One region of the Bacillus sp. JJ1521 genome, then DNA from elsewhere that is predicted to be linked to it. Evidence: predicted binding sites of a transcription regulator. Region 1 holds the regulator's gene; each other region holds the start of a gene.
The links. Region 1 encodes Rex, which represses fermentation and respiration genes when NADH is low (regulators of the CRP and FNR family bind a similar motif). Its sites were predicted from a motif close to TTGTGAAATATTTCACAA; they were not measured.

Region 1 (3,288 bases):
TATTATCTAACTTCAACTGCAGCTTTTCAGAATTATTCCATACTATTCGCTGCCATCATTTCCGCTTTAAGCACCTTCCTGTAAGCACTTCTTGATACGAGAATACTGATTTCATATAATCCGAATAACGGCACGGTGACCATTAAATGGGAGATGATCTCAGGTGGCGTAATTAACCCACCGATGACTAAAAGGACAAAATACGCATACTTTCGTATTTTGGATAAAAACATCGGTGTCACGATTCCGAGTCTTGTTAAGAACATTACGACAACTGGCAGCTGAAACAAAAAGCCAAACGGTAACGTTATCTGCAGCAGGAATTGAAAATACTCATTAATCCCGATTACCTGGTTTATATCAAGGCTCACCGCTAACCGCGTCATAAAATTCACAACAAATGGAAATAGAATAAAATAAGAGAAAGATATTCCTAGTAAAAACAATATTACCGAAACTGGGATATAACTCAATGTTACCTTTCTTTCCCTCTCATACAAACCCGGACTAATGAAGGCCCAAAGCTGAAACAGTAAAAAAGGGGAGGAGATAACAAATGCAATAATAAATGCAAAATTCATATATATTTTAATTGGATCTGTTATCCGGAAAGCATTCATTGTCAGCTCTTTAGCTTCTTCCGCATTTTGCAAATAAACAATTACATGCTCTGCTAGAAAAAAGCTTCCTAAAGCAACGATGAAGAAGAAAACGACTACATAAATCAGTCGTTTTCGCAGCTCACCAATATGATCATAAACGGACATTTCTTTTTCGTTCATGTGACTCATCCTATCATTACTTCACATCATGAGTTTCATTCTTCTTAACATCATCTTCGTCATCATCTGCTAAACCTTTTGTTGCGTTTTTGAATTCACGCAATGTATTACCTGCTGCTTTTCCTAATTGAGGTAACTTACTTGGTCCAAAAATTAGTAACGCTGCAAATACGATCAATAGAATACTACCAAATCCAAGATTCCCCACTGTGAGTCACCTCCCTACATTATAAATTCTATTTCTATTCTTCATTTGAATCATTTGAATAATGCTTTAAAAAATAAACAAGTGCTTGTAGCTCAACAGCTAAATCAATATGGTGCACCCGAATATGTTCAGGAACGTTGATTCTTGCTGGAGTAAAATTAAGGATACCCTTAATCCCTTTATTTACCAGGCGGTCAGTAATCGACTGAGCTGCTCCAACCGGCACCGTTAAAATGGCAACTGTTACATCATCGGGCAATTCATTCTCAAGATCATCTAAATGATGCACCTTTACTCCACCAATACTACTGCCTACTTTATTATAATCCACATCAAACGCAAGCTCAATTTTTGTATTATTATTTTTTGAAAAATTATAATGCAAAAATGCTGTTCCTAAGTTACCCACACCGATTAACGTAACCTTCGTTAACTCATCCTGATCAAGGGTCTTACTAAAAAAGGATAATAAATAATTGACATTATAGCCATACCCTTTTTTTCCCAATGCACCAAAATAGGAAAAATCACGTCTAATCGTGGCGGAATCAACCTTAACCGCGTCACTCAGCTCTGCAGAAGAAACCCTTTGCTTTCCCGAGGCATGCAGATTTTTCAAAAACCGATAATAAAGTGGCAGCCTTTTGGCAGTTGCTTGTGGTATTTTTGATTGTTCTAAATTCATGTTTATTCCCCCGCTACTTGCCTTTTGAAATCACCGTTTTTTCCACCAGTCTTTTCAGCTAAATAGGTTGGTCCAATTACCATCCCTTTATCAACCGCTTTACACATATCATACACCGTTAGCGCACAAACCGATGCGGAAGTCAACGCTTCCATCTCAACACCGGTACTGCCTTTTGTTTTAACTGTTACGGTAATATGTAAAATATACTCATCTTGAGTCGTCCAACTAAAACGAATGTCGACTCCCTTTAATGCTAATGGATGACACATCGGGATTAGCTCTGATGTTTTTTTAGCTGCCATAATACCAGCAACCTGGGAAACAGCAAGAACATCCCCCTTGCTCACTTCATTATTTATTATTTGCTCATAAATCAATTTATTTACAGTAATACTTGATTTTGCAATCGCTGTACGAACAGTATCAGATTTCTCCGTAATATCTACCATCTTAGCGCGACCTTGCTCATTAAAATGGGTAAATGATGTCATTTATCGAACCCTCCACTATGACTGAATGTTTAAAAGGAGGATGAAAAGGACCAAGAAGTTCGAGGCGGTGCAGCTTTGAGTACCGGAACGTATGTATTTAATACGTGAGGCACGGAAAAGCAAGCCAACGAAGAAATTCGATGTGTCATTTTCACCGGACTTTTTGAACCTCCACTAAAACTATACACTATTTTACCACATCTGTCTTTGTAACATCTGTGAACATTATCATTGCAGTTGCTCTATTTAGATAATATAAGATACACTGTTCATAGAAACAAGAGGTGAGAAACAATGATTTTACTACAAGTAAATCAGCTCAAAAAGTATTTTGCTGCTGATCTTATTTTATCGAATATAAAATTAGAAGTACAAACCCGTGACCGAATTGCCATTGTTGGTCGAAACGGTGCCGGAAAGTCCACTCTATTAAAAATTATTGCTGGCCATATGTCTCATGATGGCGGCGAAATCATTAAGCCAAAAAGTGTCACAATTGATTACCTCGCACAGGACACTGGGCTTGAATCAAATCTTACCATCTGGCAAGAAATGATTACCGTCTTTGCATCATTACAAAAACTTGAAAAAAACTTAAGAAACCTTGAAATAAAAATGGGCGACCCATCTATTTTTGAAAATCCCACTGATTATCAAAAGCTACTTGAAGAATACGATCAGCTCCAGGTCGATTTTAAGGAACAGGGCGGCTATCAATATGAAGCCGACATTCGATCCATCTTACATGGTTTTAATTTTACAGAAGAAAGCTATAAAACCAAAATATCTAGCTTAAGTGGTGGTCAAAAAACACGGCTCGCTCTTTGTAAATTATTACTAACAAAGCCTGATTTATTGATTCTTGACGAGCCGACAAACCACCTCGATATTAGCACGCTTACCTGGCTTGAACAATATCTCCAAGGCTATCCTGGTGCACTCTTAATTGTTTCCCATGACCGTTACTTCCTAGACAAAGTCGTTAACCAGGTCTATGAGATTTCAAGACACACAAGCAGCAAATATGTTGGAAACTATAGCAACTATTTAAAAATAAAGGCTGAAAATTATGAGCTTGATCTGAAAAAATACGAAAAACAACAGGAAGAAGTCGAAAAA
Region 2 (3,288 bases), on a different contig from region 1:
CCAAGTAGTTGCCACAAAAGCCATGGATATGGCTATCGAAAAAGCAAACGAATACGGGATTGCTGCCGTTTCGGTTAAGAATTCAAACCATTTTGGAATTGCCGCTCACTATGCATTGAAGGCTACTGAAAAGGATATGATTGCTATTGTCATGAGCAATACAGCTCCTCTAATGCCTCCTACTGGGGGGGCTGAAAAGGTCTTGGGAAACAATCCTCTAGCTATAGCAGCGCCATCAAGTGGGAATAATCCTGTCCTTTTAGACATGGCCTTATCGAATGTGGCACTTGGAAAAGTCTTGTTTGCTAAAAATAATGGAGTCGAAATCCCAGAAGGGTGGGGTACTGATAAAAACGGTATTCCAACAACAGACCCTGCGTCTGTTTTAGATGGGGGATTTATCCTGCCAGTAGGAGGGCCGAAAGGATTTGGGCTAGCCCTAATGGTAGAATTGTTAACTGGAGTCTTGTCAGGCGGAGATTTCTCAAAGATGATCCCAAGTATGTACGATACTACTAAAAAACAAAGCATATCGCATTTAATGATTACAATAAATATCTCATCATTCATGGATGTGAGATCATTTAAAGACTTAAGTGAAACACTAGGATCATATGTAAAAAATGCTCTAAAGGCTCCGGGAGTTTCCCAACTGTTTCTCCCTGGAGAAATTGAGTTTGGTGTCGAGGAAAAGCGGTTAAAATCAGGAATACCTTTATCAGATGGGGTACTTGAGGACCTAGCAAAACTGGCTAATACAATGAATGTGGCACCTTTAGCTGAAAAAAATATCATAATATAATACATGTAAATTGAGAATGGACGACAATGAAACTATGAATCTAAGACCATTTGCAGAAGTGGTATACATTTTTTGAGTCACTAAGGTGGCTCTTTTTTGGTTTTAAGCGAGAGGTTGTGGATTGAAAGCCCTTTATTTTCAAGTTTATAGGAGAATGAAGGTACTCCATTAGCAATGGACGCACGATAATTTCTAGAAATAGGTAAAACGGTGGTGCTCCAACTGCATTGGAAGTACACCTCCTTCCAGTTATTAGGGAAATGGGGGTACTCCAGCACCATTGGAGATACACAACTTTCCAGTTAATAGGAGATTGAAGGTGCTCTTGTCTACATTTTCAAATAGAAGAGGGAATCAAATTCCACTTCCCACCAATTTTTGACCAATTTTTGATAAAAATGTGGCAAAAATGGTAACTTCACGTAACTTCACTAATTTGTGAAATATTTCACATGACAATAAACCCTACCTATTGTATGATGATGTTGTAAGGAAGTTTGCTCAGTGGTGAGCAAGCCAAACCATAACTTAGTCAAAAATAGATAAAAAACCTTGTAATGGAGGTAATTGATAATGAAAGCATGGACTGGTTTTAAAGAAGGAAAATGGCAAAAGGAAATTGATGTACGTGATTTTATACTAGAGAATTTCTCATCATATATTGGCGATGATGCATTTTTAGAGGGACCAACTGAAGAAACAAATGCGCTTTGGGAACAGGTCTTGGAATTAACAAAACAGGAACGTGATAATGGTGGAGTACTTGATATGGATACAAAAATTGTATCTACGATTACTTCACATGGCCCTGGTTACCTTGATCAGGAAAAGGAAAAAGTGGTTGGTTTCCAAACAGATAAACCATTTAAACGCTCTCTTCAGCCGCTTGGCGGTATTAGAATGGCAGTCGATTCTGCTAGTGCCTATGGATTTGAAATAGATGAAGAGATTGTGAAGATTTTTACTGAGTATCGGAAAACGCATAACCAAGGTGTGTTCGATGCTTATACACCAGAAATGAGACTTGCGAGAAAAGCGGGAATCATTACCGGACTTCCTGATGCATATGGTCGTGGAAGGATCATTGGAGATTATCGAAGAGTGGCTCTTTACGGGGTAAACCGTCTGATCGAAGATAAAAAGAAGGACCTGGATGAAACCGGAAATGGAGCCATGTTAGATGACATTATTCGTGACAGGGAAGAGCTTTCTGAGCAAATTCGTGCTCTCCAGGAATTGAAGGAACTAGCAGCTTCCTATGGGTATGACATTTCAGATCCTGCAACAAATGCAAAAGAAGCATTTCAATGGCTATATTTTGCATATCTAGCTGCTATAAAAGAACAAAATGGAGCTGCGATGAGTTTAGGACGTGTGTCTACATTCCTAGATATCTATATCGAAAGAGATTTAGCAAACGGAATTTTATCTGAGCAAGAGGCACAGGAAATTGTTGACCATTTTGTGATGAAACTACGACTCGTTAAGTTTGCAAGAACACCAGATTACAATGAACTATTTAGTGGCGACCCAACTTGGGTGACTGAATCACTAGCGGGTGTTGCGCTGGATGGTCGTCCATTAGTTACGAAAAACTCTTACCGGTTCTTGCATACACTAGACAATCTAGGACCTGCACCAGAGCCTAACTTAACTGTCCTTTGGTCTGTGAAACTACCTGAAAACTATAAGAAGTACTGTGCAAAAATGTCTATAAAAACAAGCTCAATTCAATATGAAAATGATGATATTATGCGTGAAACATATGGAGATGACTACGGTATCGCATGTTGCGTGTCTGCCATGGCAATCGGCAAGCAAATGCAATTTTTCGGAGCAAGAGCGAACCTAGCAAAAGCTTTACTCTACGCAATCAATGGCGGTATCGACGAAAAGTTAAAAACTCAAGTGGGTCCAAGTTACGCACCGATTACTGCTGAGTATTTGGACTATGAGGAAGTCCTTCAAAAATATGATGTAATGCTTGAATGGCTTGCAGGGCTTTATGTAAACACATTAAATATTATTCACTACATGCATGATAAATACAGCTATGAACGTTTGGAAATGGCACTGCATGACCGTGAAATTTTACGTACCATGGCATGTGGAATTGCAGGGCTATCTGTTGTCGCGGATTCACTCAGTGCAATCAAACATGCAAAGGTAAAAACGATTAGAGATGAAAATGGCATTGTTGTAGATTACGAGGTTGAAGGGGACTTCCCGAAATACGGAAACAATGATGATCGTGTTGATGAAATTGCGGTTGAGCTTGTGAAACGCTTTATGAATAAGATTAAAAAGCATAAAACATATCGCAATTCTGTTCACACTCAATCTATTTTAACGATCACATCTAATGTCGTGTATGGGAAAAAGACGGGTAATACACCTGATGGCCGTAAATCAGGAGAACCGTTCGCACCAGGTGCAAACCCACTTCATGGCCGTGACACAAAGGGTACACTTGCATCATTAAGCTC
Region 3 (3,288 bases), on a different contig from region 1:
GAAAAAATGATTCACTAAGCCAAAACCAATCGCAATTAATGAAAAGATAAATGGTTTATCAAGTTTTTTCTTTAATCTTACCTTGATGATAGTTGAAATGTGGTAAGAAAAAAGAGCGAAGCCTGAGAACAGTAAGCTCATACCTGCTTGTAATAATAGGTATTTCTCAGCTGTAAAGCTGCTAATTGTAATAATAAAACCAATTACGTATACGATATAGACCCATCTCGCTAGCTTCATTGAAAAGCCGTGTGCTAAAGAAAACATCGGGACCATTTTATAAGAAAATCCGAAAATTAAGAATGTAAACCATCCAGCAACTCCAAGCAAAATATGACTTTTCAAAACAGCAAGATGATCTAGATTTACTATTCCAACCCCTAGATTGACGATTAATAGAATTCCAAGTGTAATCGTAAGCAGTAGGCAAATTAGAGCACTTCCTACAAATACGGTAAGAATATTTTTCTTCGCCTGTTTTTTCATCGTCATAAACATTTGTACAAGAAACAGTAAGATCCCAATAACCGAAAGTGAACCCGTAAAAATAGAAATACTAGGCGAGAAAGAAAGAGTTATTCCAAAACCACCAAAACCGATTGCTGTTATCCAAAATTGAACAAACCCAAATTTTTCACTCCAAATCGGAGTTAAAAAGGCTACCGGCACAAGTTGGTACATAGCTCCCATTGCAACCATTAGGGCCCATCCAAGTATCAATAAATGGGCAGATGAAAGGAGGGCAGGGGTTCGAAAAATCCCGTCTATCACCATATGCCCATTGAATAATAGGATGACTTGAGATGCGATTAAGGCAATAACACTAAAGATAATAAAAGAGAGCGGCAGCCTTATATCAGTTTCATTTGATAATTGAGGCATCATTTGCAAGCAGCTCCTTATTTCGTAATTTCAATTTGAAAGCCGCCATCAGGGTGAGATTCTGTTGTATGTTTGTAGCCAAGCTCATCTAACTGTTCATATAAGAACATTGGTCGCCGATCATTGATAATGGTTAACGTGTCGCCTTTATTTAATTTCTCGAGAGCTTTCAATGTCCTCATCATTGGTGTAGGAGGCTCAAGACCTCGATTATCTAATTTCATTAGTGTCACCTCGTTTAGTAAAAGTGACCTTCCAATGTCTTTTATCAATTTGCTCGGCTTCATTTGAAAAACCTTTTGCTTTTAAAATTGGAAATAAAGGAGTCGGTTTAAATGGTGCGTGTAAAATGAAAATATCTCCATCCTGCAAAGGCTTTACTGCTTCCATAATCTTTTGAAAAGGCTCGATTTTATTTTTTAGATCTTCCCTTACATCTACTTCAACAACTTTTGATTCTAATGGACTCATTTTTGATATCCCCCTTGATTAACGTTTATAACCTAATGATAATCATTTTCAATGAGAAATGATGTGACGTGAATCACAAATACCGAAAGATCAAAGACAAAGAACGCCACTTTCTGTTGGTCTAAAATATCTCATCATGTAACTTCATGTGATCTAATAGGTAATATCCATCAGGGGTCATTTCTACAATCTGTTTCTTTTTCAATACTGAAACCGTCCTGCTTACTGATTCGCGTGTTGTACCAATCATGTTGGCAAGCTCGCGATTAGTGAATTGAGTAGTTAGCTTGAAGCGATTGCCAATCTTTTCTCCGTTACTTCTGCATAAACGAAGTAACAGCATAATGATTTGTTCTTGTGTATTTAAAAGAATTTGTTCCTCCAGTCGTTTTTGAAGGTCGATGATTTTTTCACCTAAAACTTTAAAAATTTTAATACAAAGCTCAGGATTCTTTAATAATATTTCTTCAAATCTATCAATGGGGGTTAAAATAATATTCGAGTCCTCAATCACTTCGGCATGTGCAGGATATCCACCTTTTCTAAAAAATCCAGCATGCGGAAACATTTCTCCTGCTTCGAGTACGGACACAATCTGTTCCTTCCCGTGCATGTCAGACTTATAAATTTTCACCTTTCCAGATTGAATGAAAAAAACACGATCAAGTGGATCGTCTTGCATGAAAATAAACATTTTTTGTTTATATAATCGTGACTGTGAAATTTCAACAATTGGATCTAGTTCTTCCGGGGTTAATTCCCGAAACAATGGAACTCCTTTCAATTGTTCACGAATGGATGATATTCCCATCGGTCTCACTCCTTGTTCAAATTAACTGTACCAAAGGCAACTCCTTCTTAAGTGTAGCAATCCACGATATTAAAACTGTGATTTATATCATAGGTATTGAAATCAAAAACAATGTTCAAAAAATGGACACAAAAAAACTAGGAGAATATACTCCTAGTTTTTATCGTCTTTTTCCTCCGCACAATTAAAGCAAAGTAACCCTTTTTTATCATCTAAAACAATACCATTAATAAATCCGTCTAAACAATAAATGTCTTTCCCACATTCCTTACATGTACCTACTAAATCTTTCATCTTTTCACCCCGTAATTACTTTAGATTCCACAATCATGAGGTATGACAAGATGCTTACGTGGCATTTCGAAATTCACTTTCATTATCGCATATTTTTCTAGACATATGATAAAAAACATACGTTCATCGTGATAAGTTTCACTACAATATTGGATTAGACTCGATACAATGGACTCATAAAACAAAAGGAGGAATGTTAATATGGTATTTGCAGCGAAAGTAAATGCACCAGATTTTGCACCTAAGGATAAGCACCCTACCATTTTTAGAGCATTTGATAGTTTACAATCAGGTGAAATCATGGAGCTTACAAATGACCATGATCCACGACCACTCCAATACCAATTCATGATGGAACGCGGTGAAGAATTTTCTTGGGAATACCTTGAACAAGGCCCGGATGTTTGGCGCGTTGCAATCGGTAAAAAATAATCAGGGATTTCGATATCTCTCTCAAGGTGTATGCAAAGTTAATTTACGAATTTGCCTGCACCTTTTTTATGGTTGAAAAAGTTTCGTTTGGAAGACTGTTCCAATCGTGCTACTATGAAGAAAAAGTAAAAGGAAGTTACAAATGAATAAAACAAAAATCACAGGTATACTTTTAGCTGGTGGAGAATCAAGGAGATTCGGAAGTCATAAAGCATTTGCCAAACTATATCAAAAATACTTTTATGAATACGCAATAGAGGCAATGGAAGGGAATGTGGGCAATCTTCTTATTGTAAGCCATCCCGCATTAGTCGGTCAATTTCAGAGCCAAACGTCAGTGGAAGTTATTCAGGATTTACCCAAATTTAAAGGGAATGGACCACTTGCAGGCATGTTCA

Region 2: the regulator Rex is predicted to act here: its motif matches at 1,239-1,256, upstream of pflB (formate C-acetyltransferase).
Region 3: the regulator Rex is predicted to act here: its motif matches at 1,415-1,432, upstream of V7147_RS14925 (DUF2249 domain-containing protein).

What each region holds. Positions count from the first base shown of each region.
Region 1 is NZ_JBALOX010000019.1:8,488-11,775, reverse strand. It holds gene tatC (twin-arginine translocase subunit TatC) at 33-782, opposite strand; gene V7147_RS03860 (twin-arginine translocase TatA/TatE family subunit) at 799-990, opposite strand; gene V7147_RS03855 (redox-sensing transcriptional repressor Rex) at 1,025-1,675, opposite strand; gene moaC (cyclic pyranopterin monophosphate synthase MoaC) at 1,678-2,169, opposite strand; gene V7147_RS03845 (ABC-F family ATP-binding cassette domain-containing protein) at 2,464-3,288, shown strand, end outside.
Region 2 is NZ_JBALOX010000015.1:9,153-12,440, forward strand. It holds gene V7147_RS03320 (Ldh family oxidoreductase) at 1-802, shown strand, start outside; gene pflB (formate C-acetyltransferase) at 1,376-3,288, shown strand, end outside.
Region 3 is NZ_JBALOX010000102.1:3,233-6,520, reverse strand. It holds gene V7147_RS14935 (hypothetical protein) at 1-885, opposite strand, end outside; gene V7147_RS14930 (DUF2249 domain-containing protein) at 900-1,106, opposite strand; gene V7147_RS14925 (DUF2249 domain-containing protein) at 1,093-1,353, opposite strand; gene V7147_RS14920 (Crp/Fnr family transcriptional regulator) at 1,475-2,164, opposite strand; gene V7147_RS14915 (hypothetical protein) at 2,318-2,458, opposite strand; gene V7147_RS14910 (DUF2249 domain-containing protein) at 2,660-2,890, shown strand; gene V7147_RS14905 (molybdenum cofactor guanylyltransferase) at 3,033-3,288, shown strand, end outside.